One region of the Paenibacillus algicola genome, then DNA from elsewhere that is predicted to be linked to it. Evidence: riboswitches for the same ligand, from Rfam matches in the RefSeq annotation. Region 1 holds a riboswitch; the other holds the start of a gene.
The links. A riboswitch is a leader RNA that binds a small molecule or an ion and turns the genes downstream of it on or off. The one in region 1 is predicted to bind S-adenosylmethionine.
Positions count from the first base shown of each region.

Region 2: linked by a shared signal. The riboswitch ahead of E6C60_RS17010 (methionine ABC transporter ATP-binding protein) and the one ahead of metA (homoserine O-acetyltransferase MetA) in region 1 are both predicted to bind S-adenosylmethionine.

Region 1 is NZ_CP040396.1:3,320,723-3,325,964, reverse strand. It holds gene E6C60_RS15630 (ROK family protein) at 1-166, shown strand, start outside; gene E6C60_RS15625 (DUF3055 domain-containing protein) at 289-591, opposite strand; gene E6C60_RS15620 (HRDC domain-containing protein) at 846-1,853, shown strand; gene corA (magnesium/cobalt transporter CorA) at 2,244-3,179, opposite strand; SAM riboswitch class I at 3,613-3,744, shown strand; gene metA (homoserine O-acetyltransferase MetA) at 3,837-4,754, shown strand; gene E6C60_RS15605 (PLP-dependent transferase) at 4,799-5,242, shown strand, end outside.
Region 2 is NZ_CP040396.1:3,626,596-3,631,837, forward strand. It holds gene E6C60_RS17000 (MetQ/NlpA family ABC transporter substrate-binding protein) at 1-604, opposite strand, end outside; gene E6C60_RS17005 (methionine ABC transporter permease) at 654-1,322, opposite strand; gene E6C60_RS17010 (methionine ABC transporter ATP-binding protein) at 1,322-2,341, opposite strand; SAM riboswitch class I at 2,458-2,602, opposite strand; gene E6C60_RS17015 (Cthe_2314 family HEPN domain-containing protein) at 2,721-3,440, opposite strand; gene E6C60_RS17020 (COX15/CtaA family protein) at 3,686-4,654, opposite strand; gene E6C60_RS17025 (thioredoxin family protein) at 4,825-5,169, opposite strand.

The DNA.
Region 1 (5,242 bases):
GCTGTTCCCGCTGATTCGGACCAAGCTGCAGGAGCTGCTGAACGGCTATGTCCCTCATCCGAGCCTGAATGAAGGCATTGACCAGTATATCGTGCCGCCGCAGCTGGCAGACAATGCAGGGCTGTGCGGAGCGTTGATGCTGGGCAAGCTGGCTGCGAAGGGCTAAGACAGGCTGAAGCTGCAGTGATGCTCTTCTGAAATCAAACCTATAAAAGACATGGCGATGCGGGAGATCATCCTGCGATGCCATGTCTTCTATTTATTGTAGCCTATGAATTCTGCCGCAGATCAGTCCGTAAAATGAGGGCTGCCCAGTACGAGGCTTAAAAAGCTGCGCATATCGTCGGCCTCTTCCCGCTCCAGCCGGAAGGTGCGCTCCAGTAAGCCTTCTTCCTCCAGATCATCATCGGCCAGGATCGCCGAGCGTCCGAACTGCAAATCGGTCACGAGCTTCTTGCCGTAAAAACGATCTGTGGAGGTCACTGCGAGATCGAAGCGCTTCAGGGACGGTCCAATAAAGGTAACGAACCGTGTAGAGGTTGATTCCGTGCTGTCGGATAAATAGTCAAGCTGCTCTTTGTCTTGATCCATGAGTAGAAATGCTCCTTTTCTGCGTGCTCTGAATACGAAACATTATAACGCAAAATTAAGATGGGACAAAACAAAGCTTCAAAATAATAGGGATTGACCTTGTTACAAATCCTGGATAATATATAGAGTAACAGTATAACGGACGTAAGTATTAAAGGGAAGCACCTTTCATTCGCTGCGAAAGCGAGATGGAGGGTGCTTTTTTTTTTGCGTGTGCGTGTGCTGAAATATTTAGGAATAAGGGAGGAAGAGGTATGGATATCGTGTTTATGAACCAGATGAGCCGCCCGGGGTCGGGTGGACACGAAACAGCGCAGCTATGGATTGGTGAGGAGGAAGGCAGCTGGTACCTGGGCTGGCGCGGATCGGAAGGGGAGGGAGAAGGCGGCGATGAAGCCTGGTATGAGGGAGGGTCCTGGCAGGAGCTGCTCTGTGTGTACCGCCATGGACTCGCGCAGAAGCTTGCACTAGGCTATCGGCCGGTCATTGCCGGTGTCTTCCATGAGCCGGAGGAGAGCGGGAGCAGCAACCGGCACGCATTGCGCCTGCAATGCTACAGCGAGCGCTGCGGCAGTGAAGAGCTGTACAGTGAGCTGTGCGCCTGGCGAAGAAGAAAGGCGGCGGCAGGCAGAAAGGCACCCTACTTCATCGCGAGTAACCGGGTGCTGCGAATGATCAGCGCCTTCATTCCGAAGACGCAGGAGGAGCTGCTGCAGCTGCCGGGCATCGGCAGCACCAAGGCGCAGGAGCACGGGGAGGATTGGCTTGAAATGACATCCCGTGTGGAGAGGGTGCATGGCTTTCCCTTAAACTGGGTTGAGGCTGCTCTGGAGGAGGATGAGTTCATGTCCTGGTTATATACGCAGAAGGAGCAGAAATACAAGCTGGAGCTGGAGAAATATCGGACCAACCGGCAGCTGCTGGAAGGCATTGCGCGGAGCCTGAATATGGAGGCACTGAGCGAGGTCACCGGAATGTCCCGGCGCGCGGTCATTGAGGCTGTGGAAGCGCTGGAGAAGGCAGGATATAATACGGAGCCGTTGATCTCTGCCGAGCTTGCCGTCATGCCGGAAGAGGAGCAGGACCATGTATGGAAGGCGCTGGAGGAGCTTGGGGACACCTTTTTAAAGCCGATTTTGCAGCGTGTTTACGGGGAAGAGGAGAGAGAAGGGCTGTCCCAGGAGCAGCTGTACGAACGGCTGCGGCTCATACGAATCCGGTACCGGCGGGAAGCGGAGTCACATGGCCGGCGGGCCGTGTAGGCAGAGCGCTTCATTTGAAAGAGGCTGTCCCAAAAGTAAATCTTGTTTAACGAGGCAGCTCAATTGAAGGAAATATGAAGCAAAAAATAAAGATTTGTACAAATGAAGCCGCTCCTTATTAGATGGTTGTTAGACACTTCCATTCTGCCAAAGGGCGGTTTCTTTGTGTTACCTGTTTTCTGGGGACAACAGCGATCGGAAGCCCCCTCTTTCTGCAGCGACCACGCCTTCGCTGGCGGATACACCATCTTTTGCGTTAACCTTATTTTACATCAAAAAAAGGTATTGCTCCCTTAATTATTTCGGGTGCAGTACCTTCTTCGATTCAGTCAGGACTTTTTCAGTAGCCTCCGCAAGACCCTGGATCTTTTGGGACAGCCTCTCTTGTAACTAAAGCCATTCTTTTTTGCGGAACAAATAATACATTCCGAAGCCCACGGCAACCATGACCGCCAGTACAATGAAATATGAATATTTCCAGTGCAGCTCCGGCATGAAATCAAAATTCATGCCATAGATGCCAGTAATGACAGTCAGCGGCATAAAGATGGTCGTGATTACGGTAAAAATGCTCATCGTTTCGTTAGCGCGGATCGCGATACTGGACTGGTAGGCCTCCCGCAGGTTGCCCATCAAATCGCGGTACGTTTCGAAGATTTCCGAGATCTTGACCGCATTCTCGTACGTGTCGCTGAAATACTTTTGAAGCTGATCGTCAATCAATCGCAGATCCTTCTTATTTAAGGTATGGATCACATCCCTCTGCGGCCCGAGAACACGCTTCAGCCACAGAATTTCACTGCGCAGCCCGACAATCTCGTTGAGATGCGACTTCTTGGTATGCATTAGAATATCCTCTTCCAGCTGCTCGATCCGCACCTCGATCCGGTCGCCCACCGTGAAGTAATTATCGGTGACGAGATCGATCAGAACATACAGGAACCGGTCCGGGGAGTTCACTTCCTCTTCCCACAGCAGAGGCTTGATGGCACGGAGCTCATGAATCTTCTGGCGGGTCACTGTAATAATAAAATGCCGTCCGAGAAAAATATTCAGCGCCCGCAGAAAGATCTCTTCATCATCAAATCGGATGCTGTTCACAACGATAAAATAATGGCTCTCATAAATTTCAATCTTGGGACGCTGCTCCTCTTCCGTCAAGCAGTCCTCTACCGCCAAATCATGCAGAGAGAATAAGGGCTGAAGCGCAGCCAGATCCTCCAGATCCGCATCTATCCAGTAGAAGCCCTCGGCTGGCGGAGTGAGGGTCGTTTCAAGGTCATCCACCGAAGTAAAAACGCCGGCGTTTACCAGTCGGATCTTCATCTGATATCCTCCTTTTCACAGAACACGTGGATACGGTCGTTGAATAAGGCACAGGTATCAGCAGCCAGCCTGAATGGGTTCATTATATTTATGTAATCACCATAAAAATAACGTCGCCGCAGGCCGGGAAGCTGATGGGTCTCCTATGCGATTGTATGTCACGGAGTACAAGCCTCTGGCCCGGGTCACCGTCCATTTTTATGTCACCTCTTTCCCTGCAAACGATTAGCACTCGTCTAGTATAACGCCGGGTTAGGGACCTTTCAAGGCTGAATTCCGCGCATTCAAGGCCCTCATCTCACCGTATGAAGGAAAAGAGAAACAGGTTCTTCAAAATGCGCCTTAAACCGTCTTGACGGGAAAAAAAGAATGTTTTAAAGTAATGTCAGAAGTGATTCGTGTCAGTCATTATTAAAATTTCATATCGTTGTCAATCTTATCAAGAGCAGGTGGAGGGACTAGCCCGATGAAACCCGGCAACCGGCAGCAATATCGCACGGTGCTAATTCTTGCAGGATGAAGTGAATGCCGGGACAGGCATTTACGGCACCCTGACAGATGAGAGAGAATCATAATCTACGTTTACGTACATATGACCTTTCTCAGTTATAGAGAAGGGTCATTTTTTTGATGGAATCCAAGAAGGAGGAACACTTTATGCCCATTAAAATTCCGGATACCCTGCCAGCTAAGGAAGTGCTTGCAGGGGAGAATGTTTTCACTATGGATGAGAGTCATGCCTTTCAACAGGATATCCGTCCGCTGCGGATTGCAATCCTGAATCTGATGCCGAACAAGGAAACGACGGAAACCCAGCTGCTGCGCCTGATCGGGAACTCCCCGCTGCAGGTCGATGTCGTACTGCTGCATCCGAGCTCACATACATCCAAGAACACGTCGGCAGAGCATTTGGAGGCGTTCTACAAAACCTTCGAGGAAGTGAAGCACCGCCGGTTCGACGGAATGATTATTACAGGTGCTCCGGTGGAGCAGCTGGATTTTGAGGACGTGAATTATTGGGATGAGCTGAGGGAGATTATGGAGTGGACCAAGGATAATGTGACCTCGACGCTCCATATTTGCTGGGCTTCCCAGGCGGGACTGTACTATCACTATGACGTGCCGAAGTACACACTGCCTGACAAATGCTTCGGGGTGTTCCCGCATACGACCAGTGACCCCACGGTGCCTTTGCTGCGCGGCTTTGACGAGATGTTTCATGCTCCGCATTCCCGCCATACGGAGGTGCGCCGGGAGGATATTGAGCAGCACGGGGATCTTCAAATTCTGTCCGAGTCCGAGGAGGCGGGCATTTATCTTGTGTCTTCCCGCGATGGCCGCCAGATCTTCGTTACCGGTCATTCCGAATATGACGCGGATACGCTGCGGTGGGAATATGAACGAGATGCCGCCAAGGGCCAGGAGGTCGAGCTTCCGAAGCATTATTATCCTTCAGATGATCCTTCGCGCAAGCCGCCGGCAATCTGGCGGGCCCATGCCAACTTATTGTTCTCGAACTGGCTGAATTACTATGTCTATCAAGCGACGCCGTATGACATCGGTCCGCAAAACTAAAATATCATGTCAAGGATAGGTATCTGGAGAGGAGTATACCAAGCGTGGACAAAAACCAGTTGAACATAGAAAGCCGCCTGGCACAGATTGGGTCGGTGGAGGAGCCGGTTACCGGCGCGATCAATTTTCCAATATACCAGGCTACGGCGTTCCGCCATCCAAGGCTTGGCCAGAGCACGGGCTTTGATTACATCCGCACCAAAAATCCGACCCGGCAGGTGCTGGAGGAGGCTTGTGCAGGACTTGAGTCCGGCGATGCCGGCTTCGCCTGCAGCTCCGGTATGGCTGCCCTGCAAACGGTGTTTGCCCTGTTTAGCCAGGGGGACCATCTAATCGTCTCGCTGGACCTTTACGGCGGGACTTATCGGCTACTGGAGGCGATCCTGTCCCGTTTTGGCGTCAGCGCAAGCTACGTGGATACCAACGACCTGGACGCACTGGAAAGCTGCCGGAAGCCGAGCACGAAGGCGGTGTTTATCGAGACACCG
Region 2 (5,242 bases), 310 kb from region 1:
TCCGGGGCAGCATCGCTGCATCAACCTCTTTAAACTCCAGGTTTTTCGGGTTGCCGGTAATATCCTTGGCGGTTACAGCCAGATTGCTGTCATCCTCCAGCTGAATAACACCATGCTTGGCCAGCAGAAGCAGGGCACGTCCTCCGTTTGAAGGATCGTTTGGAATGGCAATGACTGCACCGTCCTTCAGATCGTCCAAAGACTCTACCTGATTGGAGTAAGCTCCCATCGGCTCCACATGCACCGCAGTAACTGGAGCGAGATCGAAGCCGCGCTGCTCGATTTCGCCGTCCAGATACGGCTTGTGCTGAAAGAAGTTGGCATCGATTTCTTTCTGGTCGGTCTGCTGGTTAAACTGGACATAATCCGTGAATTCGATAATTTCAAGCTGAATGCCTTCTTGCTCCAGCACCGGCTTGACGTGCTCCAGAATTTGCGAGTGAGGCTGTGGCGATGCCCCTACACGCAGAGTGACGGTTTCACTTGCAGCTCCGTCTTTAGATCCGGCATCCGAGCCGGTGCTTTCTTTTTCAGTGTCTGTCCCGCAAGCCGCAAGCACCAGAAGCATAGCCAGGGTCAAGATCATTACATTCCATTTTTTCATCTCGTTATATCCTCCAATATTTATAAATTTCACTTTTTTCTGCTTATGCCTACTTCCGGGTGTAATGCCGGACGATTCGGTCGCCTGCCATCTGCAGCAGCTGTACCAGCAGAATCATCAGCACAACCGCTACGAGCATCACTTCGGTTTCATAGCGGTTATAGCCGTATTTGATCGCGAGATCCCCCAGCCCGCCGCCGCCGACAAGACCGGACATGGCGGTATAGGACACCAGAGTCACGATCGTAATGGTCACCGCCGCGATCAGGCCTGGCCTTGCCTCCGGAAGCAGCACTCTCAGCACAACCTGCTTGGTTGAGGAGCCCATTGCCTGAGCGGCCTCAATAACGCCTTTATCCACCTCGCTCAGTGCGGTTTCTACAAGCCTTGCAAAGAAAGGCGCTGCCCCGATCACCAACGGGGGAATGGTTCCAAGCACCCCATAGGATTGACCAACAATGACTTTCGTAATCGGAATCAAGGCCACGATCAGGATAATGAATGGCACGGAGCGCAAAATATTGACCACGAAGGAGAGGACACTGTGTCCTGCTCTCGCCCATCCTGACGAGGATCTTGACCACATGTACAGCATCACACCGATCGGCAGGCCGATCAGCACCGCGAACACGGAGGAAGCTAGAAGCATTCGCAGGGTGTCCAGCGTGGCTGTCAGTACTTCTTCCCAATCCACCAGGGTAAAATCCAATCCGAGCATCAGCCTGCCACCTCCACATCAAGTCCTTCTGCCTGAAGTGCCGCAATCGTGGCAGCTACCGCCTCCGTCTGGCCTTCAAATCGAACGATCAGCTGGCCATAAGGGGTTGCCTTGATCGTTGAAATCTTGCCCTGCAGGATTGCAAAAGCGACGCCGGTTTCTTTCACGGTCTGGGATAGAGTGGACTCGTAGGTTTTTGGCCCCAGAAACGTAATTTTGACTGTCTGGCTGTGGGACCCTTGAGAAGAAGCTCGCTGCTCGTACAGCGCCTCCGGAATAAATCCTTGATCCTCCCGGATAAAATCACGGGTAACCTCGTGCTTAGGTCGAAGAAACACTTCCGTGACCGGCCCCTGCTCCACAATCCCGCCCTGATGAATAACAGCAACCCGGTCACAGATGCTTTGAATAACATGCATTTCATGAGTAATGAGAACAATCGTGAGCTGAAAGCGCTCGTTGATGTCCAGCAGCAGCTTCAGGATGGAATCCGTCGTCTGCGGATCCAGTGCCGAAGTGGCCTCGTCACATAGCAGCACCTCAGGATCACTGGCCAGTGCTCGGGCGATGCCAACCCTCTGCTTCTGTCCCCCGGACAGCTGTGCGGGATATTTATTGCGGTGCGCCTCCAGACCGACAAGCGTCAGCAGCTCACTGACCTTCCGTTCAATTTCCGCCTTGGGCGTCTTGATCAGCCGAAGCGGAAACGCAATATTGTCATACACCGTCGCTGAGGAGAGCAGATTGAAATGCTGAAAGATCATTCCGATTCGGCGGCGCTCCTCCTGCAGCTGTTTTTTGCCGAGAGCTGTTAATTCGACACCGCCCACCCAGACCTCTCCCGAGGTCGGACGCTCCAGCAGATTCACGCAGCGAATCAAGGTGCTTTTCCCAGCTCCGGAATGCCCGATCACTCCAAAAATCTCGCCTTTCTGTATAGATAAATCAAGGCCTGACAAAGCGGTTGTCAACGCACCCGGTTTACCGTAATGCTTCGTAAGCTGCTTCAGCTCAATCACAGGCTGTACACTCCTTCCCTTCACTTCATTTTAACCAAAAAAAAAGAGAGCCCTATGGATTCCTCAGATGCAGAATCAAAAAAGGGCTCTCTTCGCTAACGAAAGAAAGATGCCTTGTCTCATCTGCCAAGACTGCGCTGTCGCTCAGTCTTGAAGGAATTAGCACCATGACACCTCTGATTCCCGCGGTATGCTGACCGTGACTCAGAAGTCGGTTGCCGGGCTTCATCGGGCCTGTCCCTCCGCCTCTCTCGATAAGAAAACATCGATATGAAATTATAATTTGACCGTTTTCAGAAACTATTCATGAATGCAATAGTTAGTATATGCCGTTTTCATTCTAAAGTCAAAAGGAATTTTAAGGAAAGTTAAACCCGCTTTACGCCTTCATTCCTCTTTCAGACCAGAGCTTATTGGTGTAGTGATAGGACGCAGCCAGTGTCTTGCACACCATATCCAGCCCCTGTTTCAGATCATCCAGATGCTGATCCAGATCCTCCAGCTCCACCTTGTCGTTGAGACCCTTATGGCGCTGCCACAGATCATCCTGCATTTCCGAATTCATGTAATGCACCTCGGCGTTACGGCGTTTGCGAAGCACGGACATCGGATTGCGATAGCTGTCCTTGATGGCTTCCAGCTCTCGGGATAAATCCTCATGGGTTTTCAAATATTTAAACTGCCGCAGCACCGTAAAATAACTGAAATGCGCCTTAACCTTAGACGTATTGAGATCATAAAGGTCATTCAGCACGGTTCCGAGCTTGTCGAGAATGGAGAAGACCCGGATAAATGCATTTTTGTAAAAGTAAACGTAACGGCCGTACTCTCCCTGCTCCTGAATGGACAGCTCATCGACATATCCTGCCTTAACCGATTTACGAAAATGTCCTGCTGCAAAGCAGCTTTGCTCCAGCTCATCCAGGGACACAATCAAGCCGCGCGTCCAAATCTCCAGCTTGCGGAAATCATGCGTGGGGTCTTGGTTCTTGTCAATTTCCTTCTGCAGAAGCTGTGTGGTTGTTACCATGGTTTCTATCGCATCTTCCATGAGCCCGTGATTAAGTCTAGGCTCCTCCCCAAGCAGTATTCGAAGCATGGCGTAACCTCCCTACGTTCAAGTTCAAGTTCATATAAGACGCGGCAGCTGGCGTATCGAGCGATGTTTTATTAAATATAAACAGATCTCTGGAGGAACTAAACCACTGCAGAGAGGATATGGAGCCCCACCTTTAAAATGTCCTTAAGGGGTCCCTGTTCATTCGTAAGGTGAACAAGCAAGCCCCCGAGGAGCTCGAGGACTTGTCGTATTGATTATTGGGTACCGTGCATGTGTTCTACATCTTATGAGGCTGCCGTTGCAAGCTGTTGATCTGCCTTCTGGGCAGGACGTGACCGGCTCAGCTGCCACACCCGGACACTAAGGTAGGCCAGAACCCCGAAGAGCGCTGAGATGAGCAAGGTATGACCCAAAGCGGCAAAAATGTACAGCTCCTCATTCTGCATCGTAGACATCAGCACTCCGCCGCTCAGCACCTGTAGCAGGCACAGCACTAAGGCCGCAACGCCCAGCATTTGAATTTCTTTATTATTGCGGTGACGCCAAAAAGCGAAATGCGCCATCACTGCAATGGTCAGCAGCAGCAATGCCGCCGCTACGCGGTGCATAAAGGCAATGCCAACGCCGCCTGAAAGCTCCGGGATAAGCTCTCCGTTACACAGCGGCCACCCGGAGCAGCCTTCCCTGGATTCCGTATGGCTTACAAATGCCCCTATGTACACTACCACGTAGGAGTACACTGCAGTTGCCCATACCAGATTCCGAAACCTCTTGCTGACCTGCGGCAATGGCTCGGAATCTTTCGTATCACCTTCATGCTCCAGCCGCCGCATAGCCAAGGCCAGCATCACCGAGCTTGCGAACGCAATGAGAGAAAACCCGAAATGCAGTGCCATCACAGCCGCTGATTGCGGAGACATTACGGCCATTGCGCCCATAATAGCCTGCAGGATGACAAAGACGGAGGTTAGCCCCACGTACGCCAGCAGATCCCGGCGATGCCGCTTGTAGCGAACGAAGGCAAGCAGAGAAGCCAGCGCTGACAAGCCAGCCAGTCCACTAATCAGGCGGTGCGAGTATTCAATCATAGAAGCCAGGGTGTAAGCGGGAACAAATTTCCCATTGCATAACGGCCATTCCTGCCCACAGCCCAAGCCTGAGTCTGTCTTCGTGACCACCATTCCGCCAAAGGTCGCCAGAAACATAACGAGGCACGTTATATAACTGAGCCATTTCAACTGTTTATTATTCAAAATTATTCACCTGCTGCCTTATATTTCGTATTCTGAGCATGAAGTTTCCCCACGCCATCTATATTATAGCGGATCATGGCGCTGGGGTCATGGCTTGTTTGTGACAAAATGTTCAAAAATAAAGCACTATCTCCTCTTTACAAGGAAATAGTGCTCTATTCGTATCTCATTTACTTGTGGATCGTGTTGTATACCTCCAGGGCGCGCTGCAGGAAGGCTTCAATCTCTTCACGGGACTTGCGGAGCTTGTTCACGAACCGAACCAGTTCACGGCCATCCGTGTAAGCCACAAAGCTCGGGATGCCCAGGATATTCTGCTCCTGACTGACATCCCCCACCTGATCCACATCAACCTCTACCAGTGTCAGGCGGTCGCTGTATTGGGCTTCCAGGTCCGGCATGAAGGGATCGATAAATTTGCAGTCACCGCACCAGTCTGCCTTGAAAACAGCAATGGTCAGTCTTGGGGGCTGGATCGCAACTTGAAACTCAGCTTTTGACGTGATTTTTTCCATAGGTAACTCCCCTTTTCCTGTGAATTCCTCTCTCCACAATAGTGAAGCAAATGTCAGAGTGGAAGTCAAATTT